Regions from separate parts of the Kytococcus schroeteri genome, predicted to be linked through region 1. Evidence: riboswitches for the same ligand, from Rfam matches in the RefSeq annotation. Region 1 holds a riboswitch; the other holds the start of a gene.
The links. Region 1 has a riboswitch for cobalamin ahead of ACFFHC_RS04870 (FecCD family ABC transporter permease). Riboswitches for the same ligand answer to the same signal wherever they lie in the genome.

Region 1 (7,481 bases):
CCGTCTGCTCTCGGACCACCTGGGCGTGCCGCTGCTGGACGCCCGCCAGCTGGTGCACACCGACTCGCGCCACGGCGCGGCCCGCCCGGACACCGAGGCCATCGCCCGCTCGGTGCAGCGCCGGGCCGTTCCGGCCCTGGAGGAGGCCGGCGCGGCGGTGACGCAGGGTTTCATCGGCAGCGACGCGCACGGCACCACCACCACGCTGGGCCGCGGTGGCAGCGACTACTCGGCCTCCCTGCTGGGGGCCGCGCTCGGCGCCGAGGAGGTGCAGATCTGGACCGACGTGGAGGGGCTGCTCACGTGCGACCCGCGCGTCGTGCCGGCCGCGCACTCGGTGCCGGAGGTGTCAGCCGCCGAGGCCGCGGAGCTCGCCGCGTTCGGCGCCAACGTGCTCCACCCGGCCACCATCGCGCCGGCCATGGAGGCGGGCGCGATGGTGACGGTGCGCCACACCCAGCGCCCCGAGGGCGACTTCACCACCATCCGCCCCGGCGAGGTGGGCACGCAGTCCGCCACCGCCATCGCGGCGCGGGGGCCGGTGACGCTGCTCAACATCACCTCCCCGCGGATGCTGGAGCACGCCGGGTTCATGCAGCGGCTGTTCGACGTGTTCGGCCGCCACGGCGTGGTGGTGGGGCTCATCTCCACCGCCGAGGTGAGCGTCTCGGTGACCGTGGAGGGCGAGGTCGACCTCGATGCGGTGGTGCGGGAGATCGGCGGGTTCGCCACCGTGGAGGTGGCGCGCGACCGCGTCATCGTGGCCGTGGTGGGCGACCGGCTGCGGGCCACGCGCGGGCTGGCGGCACGGGTGTTCGCCAGCCTGGCACCGGTGGCCAACATCGAGATGATCAGCCAGGGGTCCAACGAGATCAACCTCTCGGTGGTCATCCGCGCCGACGAGCGCGACGACGCCCTGCGCGCCCTGCACGCAGGCCTGTTCGAGGGGGACCAGCCCACCGTCTGAGGGCGGAGCGCACCACCACCAGTTGACACGGTGATGCGTCACGCTTATGTTGGTGACAGATCACCTATCAATGGAGGAGTCACCATGACCACGCTCGAGCAGCTCACCGGTACGTACACCATCGACCCGACCCACTCGCGCATCGGCTTCGTGACCCGCCACGCCATGGTCACCAAGGTGCGCGGCAGCTTCAACGACTTCGAGGGCACCGCCACCACCGGCGCCGACCTCGCCGACACCTCCATCGATCTGACCGCCCAGGTGGCCAGCATCGACACCCGCAACGCCGACCGCGACCAGCACCTCAAGGCCGGGGACTTCTTCGGCGCCGACGAGTTCCCCACCCTCACCTTCCGCTCCACCCAGGTGACCGCCACCGACGCCGACACCCTGCGCGTCACCGGCGACCTCACCATCAAGGGCACCACCCGCCCCGTGACCGTCGACTTCGACTTCGAGGGCGCCGCCACCGACCCCTTCGGCAACGAGCGCATCGGCTTCGAGGGCCGCACCAGCATCAACCGCAGCGACTTCGGCCTGACCTTCAACGCCGCCCTGGAGACCGGTGGCGTGCTGGTCTCCGAGAAGGTGGAGCTGGAGTTCGAGGTGTCGGCCATCAAGAACGCCTGATCCCATCCCACCCGCGGCACCCCCGCACTCGATGCCGTGAGGCCCGCCCCGGCGGGGCGGGCCTCACGCGTGCCCGGGCCTTGTGGGGCGACGGGCCGGCTGGGAGCGTGGTGGGCATGGAGATGACGCGCAGAATCATCGTGCTGGACGCCGCCGACCTCGAGGCCGTGTCCACCTTCTGGGCCGGCCTGCTGGACGGCACCGTGGAACGCCAGGACGACGACTGGCACCGCGTGCTGATCGACGGGGACTGGGAGTTCTGCGTGCAGCTCGCCCCGGACCACGTGCCCCCGCAGTGGCCCGACGGGCAGCCGCAACAGGTGCACCTGGACCTCTACCCGTCCGACCTCGAGGCCGCGCACGCCAAGGCCTTGGAGCTCGGCGCGACGCTGCTGCAGACCCAGGACGTGGACCCCAACGGCCGCGGCGGCTTCCGCGTGTACGCCGACCCGGCCGGGCACCCCTTCTGCCTTTGCTGGGAGGGCTCCCCCGGGGAATGAGGGTCCCCAGCCGAGGGCGCGCAGGCCGCCCGGACCCCGTCCGGTCCGGTGCGGTCACCGGCTCATGCCCTGCCCGTCGCGGGGGAACGGGGGCTAGAGTGTGCCGGTCGGTTGCACCCCGGTCGGGGTGCGAGGGAACCCGGTGAGAGGCCGGGACTGACGCGCAGCGGTATGGGCTGTGCGCGGGGACACAGTGCCACTGGCCACAGGCCGGGAAGGCGTCCTCGCGTGGGAGCCCGAGTCCGAAGACCTGCCGACGCTGTTCACCGTCCGCGGGCCTCGCGACTTGGGCCCCGATGAGAGATGTGGGTCACTCCCTTGCCTGATGCTGCCCGATCCCGGCCGCCCACCGCGGTCCTGATGGTCCTGCTCACCCTGGTGCTGCTGGCCAGCATGCTCGCCTCGCTCGCAGTGGGCGCCGTCTCCCTGCCCGTGGCCACCGTGTGGAGCGTCGTTCAGGCGCACCTGGGTGGCCAGCCCGCCGACCCGACCTGGGACGCCATCGTGTGGGACCTGCGCGCCCCGCGCACCCTGCTCGCCGCCGTCGCCGGCGCGGGGCTGGCCGTGGCCGGGGCCGGGATGCAGACCCTGGTGCGCAACCCGCTGGCCGATCCCTACCTGCTGGGCGTCTCCTCGGGCGCCGGGGTGGGGGCGACGGCCGTCATCACCACCGGCGCCCTGTCCGGACTGGGCGTCTGGGCCCTCTCCGGCGGGGCGCTGCTGGGCGCCCTGGCCGCCGCAGCCCTGGTGTTCGGGGTCGCGATGCTGCAGGGCGGCCTGACGCCGCTGCGGCTCGTGCTCACCGGGGTGGTGCTGTCGTCGGCGTTCAGCGCCGTCTCCAGCTTCCTGGTCTTCCGTTCCGGTGACCCGAGGGCGGCCCAGTCGGTGCTCTTCTGGCTGCTGGGAAGCGTCAGCGGTGCGAGCTGGCAGGTGCTGCTGCCCGCCACGGTCACGACCGTGGTCGCCGTGCTGGTGATGGTGGCCTTCTCCCGCTGGCTCGACGCGCTGTCCGCCGGCCCCGACCTCGCCGCCTCCCTCGGGATCCCGGTCAAGGGCCTGCGAGTGGCCCTGTTCGTCGGCCTCGCCGCGCTGGTCGGGGTGCTCGTGGCCGTCTCCGGCGGCATCGGGTTCGTCGGGCTCGTCGTACCCCACCTGGTCCGCATGGTGGTCGGCGCCCGCCATCGGGCCGTCGTCCCCGTGGCCGCCCTGAGCGGCGCCGTCTTCCTGGTGTGGGTCGACATGGCCGCCCGGGTCAGCGTCCGCCCCCAGGAGATCCCGCTGTCGGTGGTCACCGGCATCGTGGGAGCACCGGTGTTCCTCGTGCTCGTCGGTCGCCGCCACTACCGCTACAACGGAGCCGACTGATGCGGCTGCGAACCGACGGCTTGAGCGCCGCGGTCGGGCGGACCACGGTCCTGCAGGACGTCACCTTCGAGGTGCCCTCCGGCACCGTCACGTCGCTGGTCGGCGTCAACGGGTCGGGCAAGTCCACCCTGCTGCGCACCATCGCCGGCATCCGCCCCGCCCCGGCAGGGCAGGTCTGGCTCGGCGACCGGACGGTCGACCGCATCCGGCCCCGCGAGCGCGCCCGGCGCCTGGCCCTGGTCGCCCAGGACGAGGCGCCGCCGGAGGACCTGCTGCTCGGGGAGATGATCGCCATGGGCCGCACCCCGCTGGCCAGGCCGTGGGAGATGGGCGATGCCGACGAGCGCCGGGCCGTGCTGGAGGCCCTCGACCAGGTCGGGCTCACCGGCATGGCCGACCGGCCCTGCAGCGACGTCTCCGGCGGGGAGAGCCGCCGGGCCCTGTTGGCCCGCGGGCTGGTGCAGCAGACACCGATCCTGCTGCTCGACGAGCCCACCAACCACCTCGACGTCGCCCAGCAGCACCACCTGCTCACCCTCGTCCGCGGGTCGGGCCGCACCACGGTGATGGCCGTCCACGACCTCGGCCTGGCCGCCCAGTACAGCGACCAGGTGGTCGTCCTCGATGCCGGCCGCGTCCTCACCAGCGGCACCCCCGCCGAGGTGTTCGCCGACCCGCGCGTGGCCGATGTGTTCTCCGTCCGCTTCGTCACCTTCACCGACCCGGAGACCGGCAGCGAGCACTTCACCTGCCTGCCCCGGACCCCGCAGCCCCACCAGGAGGAAGCATGACCACCCGCACGCTCACCACGGCGGCGCTCGTCGCCGTCATCGGCCTCGGCGCCGCCGGCTGCTCCGGCCCGTCCGGCGCGGATTCCGGCGCCGGCGCGTCCTCGGCCTCGTCCGAGACGGTGACCGTGACCAACTGCGGCCAGGAGGTCACCTTCCCGTCCCCGGTCCAACGCATGCTCGTCAACGACTCCAACATGATCGCCACCACCCTGGCGGTCGGGGCGGCCGACCAGATCGTGGCGGTGACCGGCCTGGAGAAGGACAAGGCGGTCCTCGAGGAGGTCTACGGGGCGGAGGAGGTCGCCGGGCTCAAGGAGCTCGGTGAGGTCGGCATCGGCCTCGAGCCCATCCTCGCCCAGCGGCCCGACATGGTGTTCGCCGGCTACAACTACGGCTTCGGCGAGGGGCGCAACCTGATGCCCGACGACCTCGCCCAGCGCGGCATCGCGCCCTACGTGCTCACCGAGAGCTGTCGCCGTTCCCCCGACAAGGAGGAGCGCGGCGAGATGGACCCCTGGAAGGCGTTGGCCGCCGACCTGACCAACATCGGCACGGTGACCGGCCACGAGGACCGGGCGAAGGAGGTCCAGGCGGACATCGACACCCGTCTGGCCAAGCTCCGCAAGGCCCCCCAGGCGCAGCGGAAGCCGGTGGTGTTCCTCTTCGACAGCGGCACCGACGCCCCCTTCTCCAGCGGCGTGTACGGCGGACCCCAGGGCATCATCGAGGCCGCCGGGGCCACCAACCTGGCCGAGGACGTCAAGGACACCTGGACGGCCATCTCGTGGGAGAAGGTCGCGGCCGGCAAGCCGGACTACATCGCGATCGTCGACTACCCCGGGGAGAGCGTCGCCGACAAGGTCCGCACCCTGCGCACCAACCCCGCCACCAAGGACTTGCCCGCGGTGAAGCAGGGGCGCATCGTCGCCCTGCCCTACGTGGCGTGGACGAGCAGCCCACTCAACATCGATGCGGCCGAGTCCCTCCGGAAGGCCCTCGAGGAGGCCGACCTCGTGCCGGCCAGCGGCATCACGCCCACCCACGACCTGCGCGTCCACCCCTGAGCCGGGTGCCTCCTGGCGGGCACTGTTCCAGCCCGCCGGGAGGCCCCGTCATGGCCCGACCATGGCAGACCGGGCAAGAACGAATCGGCCCCGGCCGCGGATTCCGCTGGCCAGAGCCGATTTCGTGTGGTCGGGGTGACAGGATTTGAACCTGCGACCTCCTCGTCCCGAACGAGGCGCGCTACCAAGCTGCGCCACACCCCGAAGGCCTGCCGCCCTCATCGGGCAACCCCGGCATCCTACATCATGTGCGGGGTGAGTTCAGAATCCTCCACCAGCCGCCGCACGTGACCCGCCGGGACCGGCGCCGCCAACCCCACCACGGTGAGCGCCAGCCCGCCCAGCATGAGCCCCACCGGCCAGGCGGTGTCGGCCGGGTCGGTGATGGTCTGGCTCGTGCCGTCCGCGAAGTCGCAGGTCAGCGAGACGGGCAGCAGCGTGCGCTCCACACGCAGCGGCTCGGCCGCCTCCACGGACTGCCCGCGCAGGCTGGCGCACGCCTCGTAGGCGTCCACGGGGCCGAAGACGTTGACGATGAGCACCACCAGCCCCGCCAGCACCAGCAGCGGCGCCAGCCCGAGCGCCGCCAACCGCAGCGCGCCGCGCCAGCCCGAGCGCAGCTCGTCGGCATCGGGGGCGCTGGGAAACCGGCGCGAGGGCTTGCTGGCCGGCGGCTGCGCCACCACCAGCCGGGTGGAGCTCACGCCGACCCCCCGGGCCGGGCGACCACCCGTCGCCCCTCGAAGGCACGCCCCAGGGTCACCTCGTCGGCGTACTCCAGGTCGCCGCCCACCGGCAGTCCGGAGGCCAGGCGGCTCACCTTGACGTCCAGCACCTGCAGCAGGCGCGAGATGTACGTGGCCGTCGCCTCGCCCTCCATGTTGGGGTCCGTGGCGATGATCACCTCGGTCACCTCGCCGTCCCCCAGCCTCTGCATGAGCTGGGCGATGCGCAGGTCGTCCGGGCCGATGCCGTCCAGCGGGCTGATGGCCCCGCCGAGCACGTGGTACCGGCCCCGGAACTCGCGCGTGCGCTCGATGGCCTGCACGTCCCGCGGCTCCTCCACCACGCAGATGGCCGTGCCGTCGCGCTGCGGGTCCAGGCAGATGCGGCACTCCTCGGCCTCGGCGACGTTGCCGCACGTGGCGCAGAAGCGCACCTTCTCCTTGACCACCTGCAGGGCCGTGGCCAGCCGCTGCACGTCCTCGGGGTCGGCGGCCAGCACGTGGAAGGCGATGCGCTGGGCACTCTTGGGACCCACCCCGGGGAGGCGGTTGAGCTCGTCGATCAGGTCCTGGACCGCGCCTTCGTACACAGGCCGAACCCTATGCCTGGTCCGTGTGTTCCTCGATCACGGTTCCACCGAGGATCTTCTCGATGGCGGCCGTGCCGATGACGCCCACGGACTCCACGGTCTCGTCGTCCAGGTCGGGCGTGAAGTCGTCCTCCGGCGGCGGCTCGTCCTCGGGCGGGGGCTCGTCGCCACCCACCGGCCCGGGGGGCGTCGGCGCACCGCCCTCCCTCGATGCCGGGGGCCCGGCCTGGTTGCCCGGCCCGCCACTGCCCGATGCGGTGGGCCCGCCACCGGGTGCCGAGGGGGCCACCTGCGGGGCCGGGGCGTCCGCCGTGGCCCAGTCCGGGGCGGCGTCGCTGCGCTGCCCCCACTCGGGGGAACCCACCGGCCCCGCGGCACCGCCGGATCGACCCGCCGGACCGCCGGTGAAGCCACCCCCGCCGCCGGGGGCCACCTGGGCCGCCACGGACGGCGCGGACGGAGCGGCAGGTCCCCCCATCGGGCCGGGGGCACCGGCGCCCGGGCCACCGGCGGCACCGGGACCACCCGCAGCACCCCGGCCGCCGACCACGCAGCGGACCCGCGGGGTGAACCCGAGCGCCTCCTGCACGGCCGCCGCCACGCGCTGGGCGTTGTCGCCGCGGTTGAAGCGCTCGGCGATCGGCGGCACCTCGGTGCTCAGCGTGAGGCCCTCGGCGCTCAGCTCGGCCACCTGCATGGACTGCGACACCATCGCCCAGGTCACGCGACTGATGCCCTTGAGGCGGTCCAGCACCTGCGGCCACTCGTGGCGCAGCGTCTCCACCGGCACCGGGGCGACACCGGGGGCGTCGCCTCTCGCTGCCGCCGGCTCCTGTGCCGCCGACGCCC
Region 2 (7,481 bases), on a different contig from region 1:
CGCTCGTGGGTGCGGCGCTCACCGTGCCCCGCCGGACGGAGTGACCCGGGGGCCTGCGGGTCCCGCCTCGCAGGGCGACACTGTTGGTCTGCTGTCAACCGGCTGTCGGGCGTCGTCCACCATGGCTGAATCGCCCTCCTGCTCCTTGACACACACACACGGCGAGGCTGGATAGGTGGTGTCCTCCACGTCGGGGGGTGACCACACACACGGGGAGAAATCCATGAAGAAGATCGTCGTTGCGACCCTGCTCGCCTCCGGACTGATGGTGGGCTCGGCCTCTGCCGCCTGGGAGGTGGCAGAGAGCCGGACCACCGGAGGCCACGCGAAGAACGCGTCCAGTTCCGACTGGAATCGGCACGTCTACGTCTGCGACACCTTGGACGACGGCCACGAGATGGAGGTGCAGGCGCGAATGGGCACCTGGACCGCGCGAGCGCGCGATTCGAAGGGTGGTTCGTGCGAGCACCTGACCCAGACGAGTTCTGTTGAGGAGTTCCGGTCCTGCAGGCTCATGATCTTCGACCAGTGCGGTGGCTGGGTCGAGCCGAAGCGCGTCTGGAAGAACTGACAGAACTCTCATGGTGGGTGGGCTGGCGTGGCCGGCCCACCCACCACCACTGTGTAGAAAGGCGACCATGAAGCACGAGCCCGCGCTGGCCATCGAGCATCTCGGCGTGACCTATGACCGAACCGTCATCGAGGACTTCTCCCTCATCGTGGAACGCGGGCAGTCCGTCGCGCTCATGGGCCCCAGTGGTTCCGGCAAGAGCAGCATCCTGGCGTGTGCGGTGGGTATGCAGCGGCCCACGCGCGGATCGGTCGCGGTGGACGGGAACGACCTGTCGCGCGCCCGCCCCTCCCGGCGCGCCCGCCTCCGCCGCGAGCTGATGGGGGTGGCGTACCAGGACGCGGGCCTGCTGCCCGAGTTGAGCGTGGCGGAGAACGTCGCCGTGACCCTGCTCTTCGACGGTGTGCCGCGCTCGAAGGCCCTCTCGATGGCGTCTGACTCACTGGCTGCAGTGGGTCTCACCGACCACGTGGACAAGCCGGTCGACCAGATCTCGGGTGGTCAGGCACAGCGGGTGTCCATCGCCCGTGCGCTGGTGCGGCCGTCCGCCGTCCTGCTGGTGGCGGACGAGCCCACGGCCAGCCTCGACCAGGACACGGCGGCCGACATCATCAGCCTTCTGGGCGAACGCGTTCACGACACGGGGGTGGGTGCCCTCATCGCCACGCACGACCCGGCTGTCGCGGCAGCCTGTGACACCGTCATCGACCTGCGTGATCACCGATGAGGGGCGGCTGGGCTCCGGCGTGGCGACTCGCCCGCGGCCTCGCGTTGAGCGCGAACCCGCGGCAGCGCTGGCGCCAGGTGAGCATCGTCTTCTCCGCGGCAGTGGCCACCGTCGCCCTCCTGGTGACCGCGATGATGGCCGCACACCTGCTGGTGGTCGACGACCACCTGGATGCGCGACGGCCGAACGTCGGCGGAACAGCCGTCGCCGACTGGGGAAAGTCCATGCCCATCCTGCCTGAGGGGTTGGGTCAGATCCCCATCCAGTGGATCAGCCCCGACCCCGGCCATGAGAACGATCCGTCGTTGGTGCCCCCGGGGCTGGATCGCCTCCCCGCCCCGGGGGAGGCAGTCATCTCCCCGGGGCTCGCGCGGCACGGTCTGACCGCCGAGGACCTCGGGCTGCGCCCGAGTGACGCGGGCACGGGTGAGGGCGGCACCATCGGGGACGACTTCCTGATCTCACGCAGTGAGGGCTACGCCATCGCCCGCCCACCCGAGGGTCAGAAGCTGGACCAGGACTTCGTCAAGCGCATCTCGGGCTACGGCCCGGGCGAGGCGCGGGTGGGCTACGTCGAGACCACATTGGATGCGCCGGCCGGTGTCCCCGGCGCGGTGTCCGTCCTCGCGCTGGTTTTTCTACCAGCACTTCTCCTGCTGGGGACAGCGGCGCGTGCCGTGGGTGGGGTCACCCGGGAACGTGCCGAGCGCCTGTGGCGGCTGGGAGTCAGCGCGGCATCGATCCGCCGGGTGGTCGTGTTGGAGACGGGCGTCCTGGCGTTGCTCGGAGCCGTATCGGGGGCCCTTGCCTGGCTCCTGATCTTGAGCTGGCGGACCAGCTGGCCCGGCAACGATGCGGTGCTCCTCCCGGCCGCGCGGGGCAGTTGGTGGATGCCGGCGGTGGTCACCCCCCTGACGGTCGGGGTGGCCGTCCTCTGGGCCACCACGGCCAGGGTGGTGCCCCAGGTGCGCCGTTCTGGGGTGCGATGGGGGGACTGGGCGATCCTGCCCCTCATCGCCGCCTTCGTGTGCCTGGGCCTGGCGGTCCCCCTGCCAGAGTTGCTGGGCCAGAAGAACGCGGACCTGTCGATGCAGCTGCTGATGGTGGGCGCCGTGCTGGTGATCGCGGGACTGCCCCTGGGGCTTCCCGTGCTCGCTCGATGGGTGTCCGGGCTGTTCGCCCGCTCCGGCAACCCCACTCGCTGGCTCGCCGCCAAGCGTCTGGGCGGTGGCTCGGCACGGCTGGCCCGCGCGGGTGCCTTCGTGGGGATCCTGGTGTTCATCATCGGCTCGGAGGTCTCTCTCTATGAAGGAACGGGCGGTGGCCCGGCGTTCGCGGAGTCAGGCGGCTCGGCGAAGGTCTGGACGGCCTACTGGGCTGATGCGCCCGAGGGGTTCGTCGGCACGCTCCAGGAGAGGGCCGAGCAGGCCGGTGGGCGGGTGGAGCCGAACCGCCAGGGCACCGGCGGGGCCGTGGTGTTCCGTGACTGTGCCGCCGCCGAGGACTTCTTCGGCACGCAGGTGCCGGCCAAGCAGTGCGGCGGGGTGGGGACGGACGGCGCTCGCGCCGTTGCCCGGGTCAGCGAGGTTCTGATCGGGGATCCCACGCGTCACGCGCCGTCCGACTACGTTCTGGTCAGCGGTCCGCTGGACTGGAACGGGGCCGATGCTCTGCGTCTCTTCCAGGGGTCCACCGAGCCGGTCCTCATGCAGAAGCTTGGGCCAGACACGGACTTCCAGCACCCCGGAACGGACTGGATGCGTACCGGCGTCCTCGCGGCATCACTCCTGCTCCTGTTGGGCATGTTGCGCGTGCTGGGTGACCGGGCCATCGAGACCACCGGGGAGCATCGCGCCCTGGAGCGGGCCGGGCTGCATCCCGATGAGGCGGCGCGCACCACGGTCGTGGCGACCCTCCTGCCCGTGGCCCTGGCGGTGCCGATCGGTGTGGCGGCTGCCTACCTCTTCGCCTACGTGGGCGGCACGGCGGAGTACACCACCGAGAACTACCTGCTCGTGACGGCGGTGTCACTGGCGGTGGCAGGGGTGTGCGTGGCCGTCATCGTGGGGACCCTGGTGTGGCAACGCCGTGCCAGGGCCTGACTGCAGCGGTGGTCACGGCGTCACCAGGAAGACGTGAGCCGGTGGCGTGTGTGTGAGGAAGTGATTGCTGGGCTCGCGGGCGTGTGACGAGGTGGTCGCCCTGGCGGCCGAAGCGTTACACGGGAGGGTCATGCGTCACCGTCGAGACAGCCACGCATGGTCATCTCGACAGTCGACATGACCATTCGTGGACGTCTCGAGGTGCCCGGGCCACCCCTCCCAGGCCGCCTCGCCGGGGCCCCGGGTCGCCGCCGGTTCTCCGCGCCATGCCACCGAACCCGGCCGGACACAACATGTGGGGGTGGCGCCGCGCCACAGGCCCCGTATATGGTGCGGGTGCTGGTTCTCCCCGGCACGGCCAACGGCCCGGACGTGCAGCTTCACAGCACGCCACCGCCGCGCAGCACCACTGCGCGGCAGGGCGCCCGGCGACCGAGCCCCAGGGAGAGGCAAGAGGGAACCCGGTGCGAGTCCGGGACTGCCCCGCAGCGGTATTCGGGAACGACCGCCGTCACACAGCACTGGGTGCAGCCAGCACCTGGGAAGCGACGGCCAGTAGGCACCCGTCCGGCACCTGCCGGACGCCTCGGTGACGAGGACGCCCGTGAGTCCGAAGACCTGCCAGCGCCCGGCCGCGACCGCGGCCGGTCCGTCGAGCCGCGCGGGACGGCTGGCAGACGCACGTCCGGACACGGGCGCCGGCACCGCCGTGCCGCGCGCCCACCGCTGCCCGGCCGGCCGACGCCCCCACCCCTCGCGGCGCGAGCTCGCGAGGAGAGGGCATGACCACCCACACCGCCGGCCCCGGCACCCCCGCCCAGCCCACCCTGGACGGCACCCCCACCACCTCCCGCCACCCGATGCGCGTCGTCAAGCGCAGCGGTGAGCACGAGGAGGTCGACCTGGCCAAGATCGTCACCGCCATCGAGCGCTGCACCGACGGCCTGCCCGAGGTAGACCCCATGCGCGTGGCCACCCGCACCATCGCCGGCCTCTACGACGGCGCCACCACCGCCGAACTGGACAAGCTCGCCATCGCCACCGCTGCGGAGATGACCGCCACCGAGCCGCAGTACTCCCGCCTGGCCGGACGGCTGCTGGCCGGCACCATCGACAAGGAGGTGCGCGGCCAGGGCATCGCCACCTTCAGCCAGGCCGTGCGTACCGGCCACGAGCAGGGCCTCATCGGCGACGTGACCGCCGCCTTCGTCGCCGAGCACGCCAGCCTCCTGGACGATGCCGTGCACCGCGCTCAAGCCGCCCACGCCGACTGGCGCTTCGACTACTTCGGCCTGCGCACCGTGTACGACCGCTACCTGCTGCGCCACCCCCTCACGCGGGCGGTCATCGAGTCGCCCCAGTACTGGCTGATGCGCGTGGCCGCCGGGCTCTCGCGCACCGCGCCGGAGGCGGTGGAGTTCTACGAGCTGCTCTCCTCCCTAGCCTACCTGCCCAGCTCGCCGACCCTGTTCAACTCCGGCACCCGCCACACGCAGATGTCCAGCTGCTACCTCATCGACTCCCCGCGCGACGACCTCGACTCCATCTACGAGCGCTACCACCAGGTGGCCAAGCTCTCGAAGTTCGCCGGCGGCATCGGCCTGGCCTTCTCCCGCATCCGCTCCCGCGGGGCGCTGATCCGCGGCACCAACGGCCACTCCAACGGCATCGTGCCGTGGCTGCGCACGTTGGACTCCTCGGTGGCGGCGGTCAACCAGGGCGGCCGGCGCAAGGGTGCGGCGTGCATCTACCTCGAGCCGTGGCACCCGGACGTCGAGGAGTTCCTCGAGCTGCGCGACAACACCGGCGAGGACGCCCGCCGCACGCACAACCTCAACCTGGCCCACTGGATCCCCGACGAGTTCATGCGCCGTGTGGAGGCTGATGGGGAGTGGTCCCTCATCGACCCCGATGCCGTGCCGGAGCTGCCCGACCTGTGGGGCCCGGCCTTCGACGCCGCCTACCGCGCCGCCGAGGAGCGCGGTGACGTGGTGCGCACCGTCTCGGCGCGCTACCTCTACGGACGCATGATGCGGACCCTGGCCCAGACCGGCCAGGGGTGGATGACCTTCAAGGACGCCTCCAACCGGGCGTGCAACCAGACCAGCGACGACCAGACGCCGCGGGTGGCCGCCGACGGCACCGTCCAGCCGGCCCCGGTGGTGCACCTGAGCAACCTGTGCACCGAGATCATCGAGGTCACCAGCAACGACGAGACCGCCGTGTGCAACCTGGGGTCGGTGAACCTCGCCCAGCACCTCCGATGGAGTGACGGCACCACGGGTGCCCGCCCGCAGGACGCCGCCGCACGCGCGGTCGGCGTGGACGAGGAGAAGCTGCGCGCCACGGTGCGGCTGGCGGTCACCTACCTGGACCGCGTCATCGACATCAACTACTACCCCTCCGAGCAGGCGGCGGCGTCCAACCCGCGCTGGCGCCCCATCGGCCTGGGCTCGATGGGTTTGCAGGACGTGTTCTTCGCCCTGCGGATGCCGTTCGACTCGCCGGAGGCGCGCGAGCTGAGCACCCGGATCGCCGAGGAGATCCAGCTCTCCGCGCTGGAACGCTCGGCCGAACTCGCCGAGCAGCTCGGGGCACACCCGAGCTTCGACGAGACGCGGGCTGCGAAGGGCCAGCTGCAGCACGACCTGTACGGGGTGACCCCCACGCAGACCGAGCGGTGGGCGGCGGTGCGCGCCCGCATCGCCGAGCACGGCCTGCGCAACTCGCTGATGATCGCCATCGCGCCCACGGCGACGATCGCCAGCATCGCCGGCTGCTACGAGTGCATCGAGCCGCAGGTGAGCAACCTGTTCAAGCGCGAGACGCTCTCGGGGGAGTTCATGCAGGTGAACACCGCGCTGGTGGGCGAGCTGAAGTCCCTGGGTCTGTGGACCGACACGGTGCGCGAGAAGCTCAAGGCCGACAACGGGTCGGTGGCCGGCATCGCCGACCTGCCGGAGGAGGCCCGGCGGCTGTTCCGCACCGCGTGGGAGCTGCCGCAGAAGGCGCTCATCGAGATGGCCGCGGCCCGCCAGGCGTACGTGGACCAGAGCCAGAGCCTGAACCTGTTCATGGAGAGCCCCCACATCGGCAAGCTGAGCTCGATGTACCTGTACGCGTGGAAGGCCGGGCTGAAGACCACGTACTACCTGCGCAGCCGGCCGGCCACCCGCATCCAGCAGGCCACCGTGTCCGGTGTGCGTGCCGGCGCGAGCTGGGGCGCCGCGACGGGTGCCCCGGGCGCCAGCCAGCCCACGGCCCCTGGTGCGCCGGGCGTGGTCGGCGGGCTCACCGCATCGGAGCCGGTGCGGACCTTCACCGATGCCGAGGCGCTCGCCTGCTCGCTGGAGAACCCCGAGGCCTGTGAGGCCTGCGAGTAAGGCACCCGCGCACCCCACCCCCCGCGCACCCCACCCCCCCCCACGTTGAGTCGTCGTTCTCCGGGGTCCGGAGGGCTGATTCACCCCGAGGAACGACGACTCAACATCGATGAGGAGACTCCCGTGACCCAGCCGACCGACCCGACCAACCAGACCGTCACCAAGAACCAGGCCGCCGCCACCCACACCGACCACGTGGAGGCCGACCTGCACGACGCCGTGGCCCAGGGCTCCCGCCTGCTCGACCCCGGCATGTCGCTCACCCTGCGGCCGATGCGCTACCCGCAGTTCTACGAGATGTTCCGCGACGCCATCAAGAACACGTGGACGGTCGAGGAGATCGACCTCCACAGCGACCTGTCGGACCTGCACACCAAGCTGACCCCCGCCGAGCGCCACCTCGTGAGCCGCCTGGTGGCCTTCTTCGCCACCGGCGACACGATCGTGGCCAACAACCTGGTGCTCAACCTGTACCAGCACGTCAACTCCCCGGAGGCGCGCCTGTACCTCAGCCGGCAGCTGTTCGAGGAGGGCGTCCACATCCAGTTCTACCTGACCCTGCTCGACACCTACGTCCCGGACGAGGCCGAGCGCTTCGAGGCCTTCGCCGCCGTGGAGAACATCCCCTCCATCCGCAAGAAGGCCGAGTTCTGCTTCCGGTGGATCGACTCCATCCAGGACCTGGACCGCCTGGAGAC

Region 2: linked by a shared signal. The riboswitch ahead of ACFFHC_RS10965 (ribonucleoside-diphosphate reductase subunit alpha) and the one ahead of ACFFHC_RS04870 (FecCD family ABC transporter permease) in region 1 are both predicted to bind cobalamin.

The regions. Positions count from the first base shown of each region.
Region 1 covers NZ_JBHLVH010000011.1:45,797-53,277, forward strand. The annotation lists gene ACFFHC_RS04855 (aspartate kinase) at 1-967, shown strand, start outside; gene ACFFHC_RS04860 (YceI family protein) at 1,052-1,597, shown strand; gene ACFFHC_RS04865 (VOC family protein) at 1,714-2,097, shown strand; cobalamin riboswitch at 2,191-2,369, shown strand; gene ACFFHC_RS04870 (FecCD family ABC transporter permease) at 2,458-3,462, shown strand; gene ACFFHC_RS04875 (ABC transporter ATP-binding protein) at 3,462-4,253, shown strand; gene ACFFHC_RS04880 (ABC transporter substrate-binding protein) at 4,250-5,317, shown strand; tRNA gene ACFFHC_RS04885 (tRNA-Pro) at 5,445-5,521, opposite strand; gene ACFFHC_RS04890 (hypothetical protein) at 5,557-6,021, opposite strand; gene recR (recombination mediator RecR) at 6,018-6,632, opposite strand; gene ACFFHC_RS04900 (DNA polymerase III subunit gamma and tau) at 6,643-7,481, opposite strand, start outside.
Region 2 covers NZ_JBHLVH010000027.1:159,111-166,591, reverse strand. The annotation lists gene ACFFHC_RS10985 (ABC transporter permease) at 1-44, shown strand, start outside; gene ACFFHC_RS10980 (hypothetical protein) at 224-571, shown strand; gene ACFFHC_RS10975 (ABC transporter ATP-binding protein) at 639-1,298, shown strand; gene ACFFHC_RS10970 (ABC transporter permease family protein) at 1,451-3,400, shown strand; cobalamin riboswitch at 3,855-4,020, shown strand; gene ACFFHC_RS10965 (ribonucleoside-diphosphate reductase subunit alpha) at 4,183-6,783, shown strand; gene ACFFHC_RS10960 (ribonucleotide-diphosphate reductase subunit beta) at 6,907-7,481, shown strand, end outside.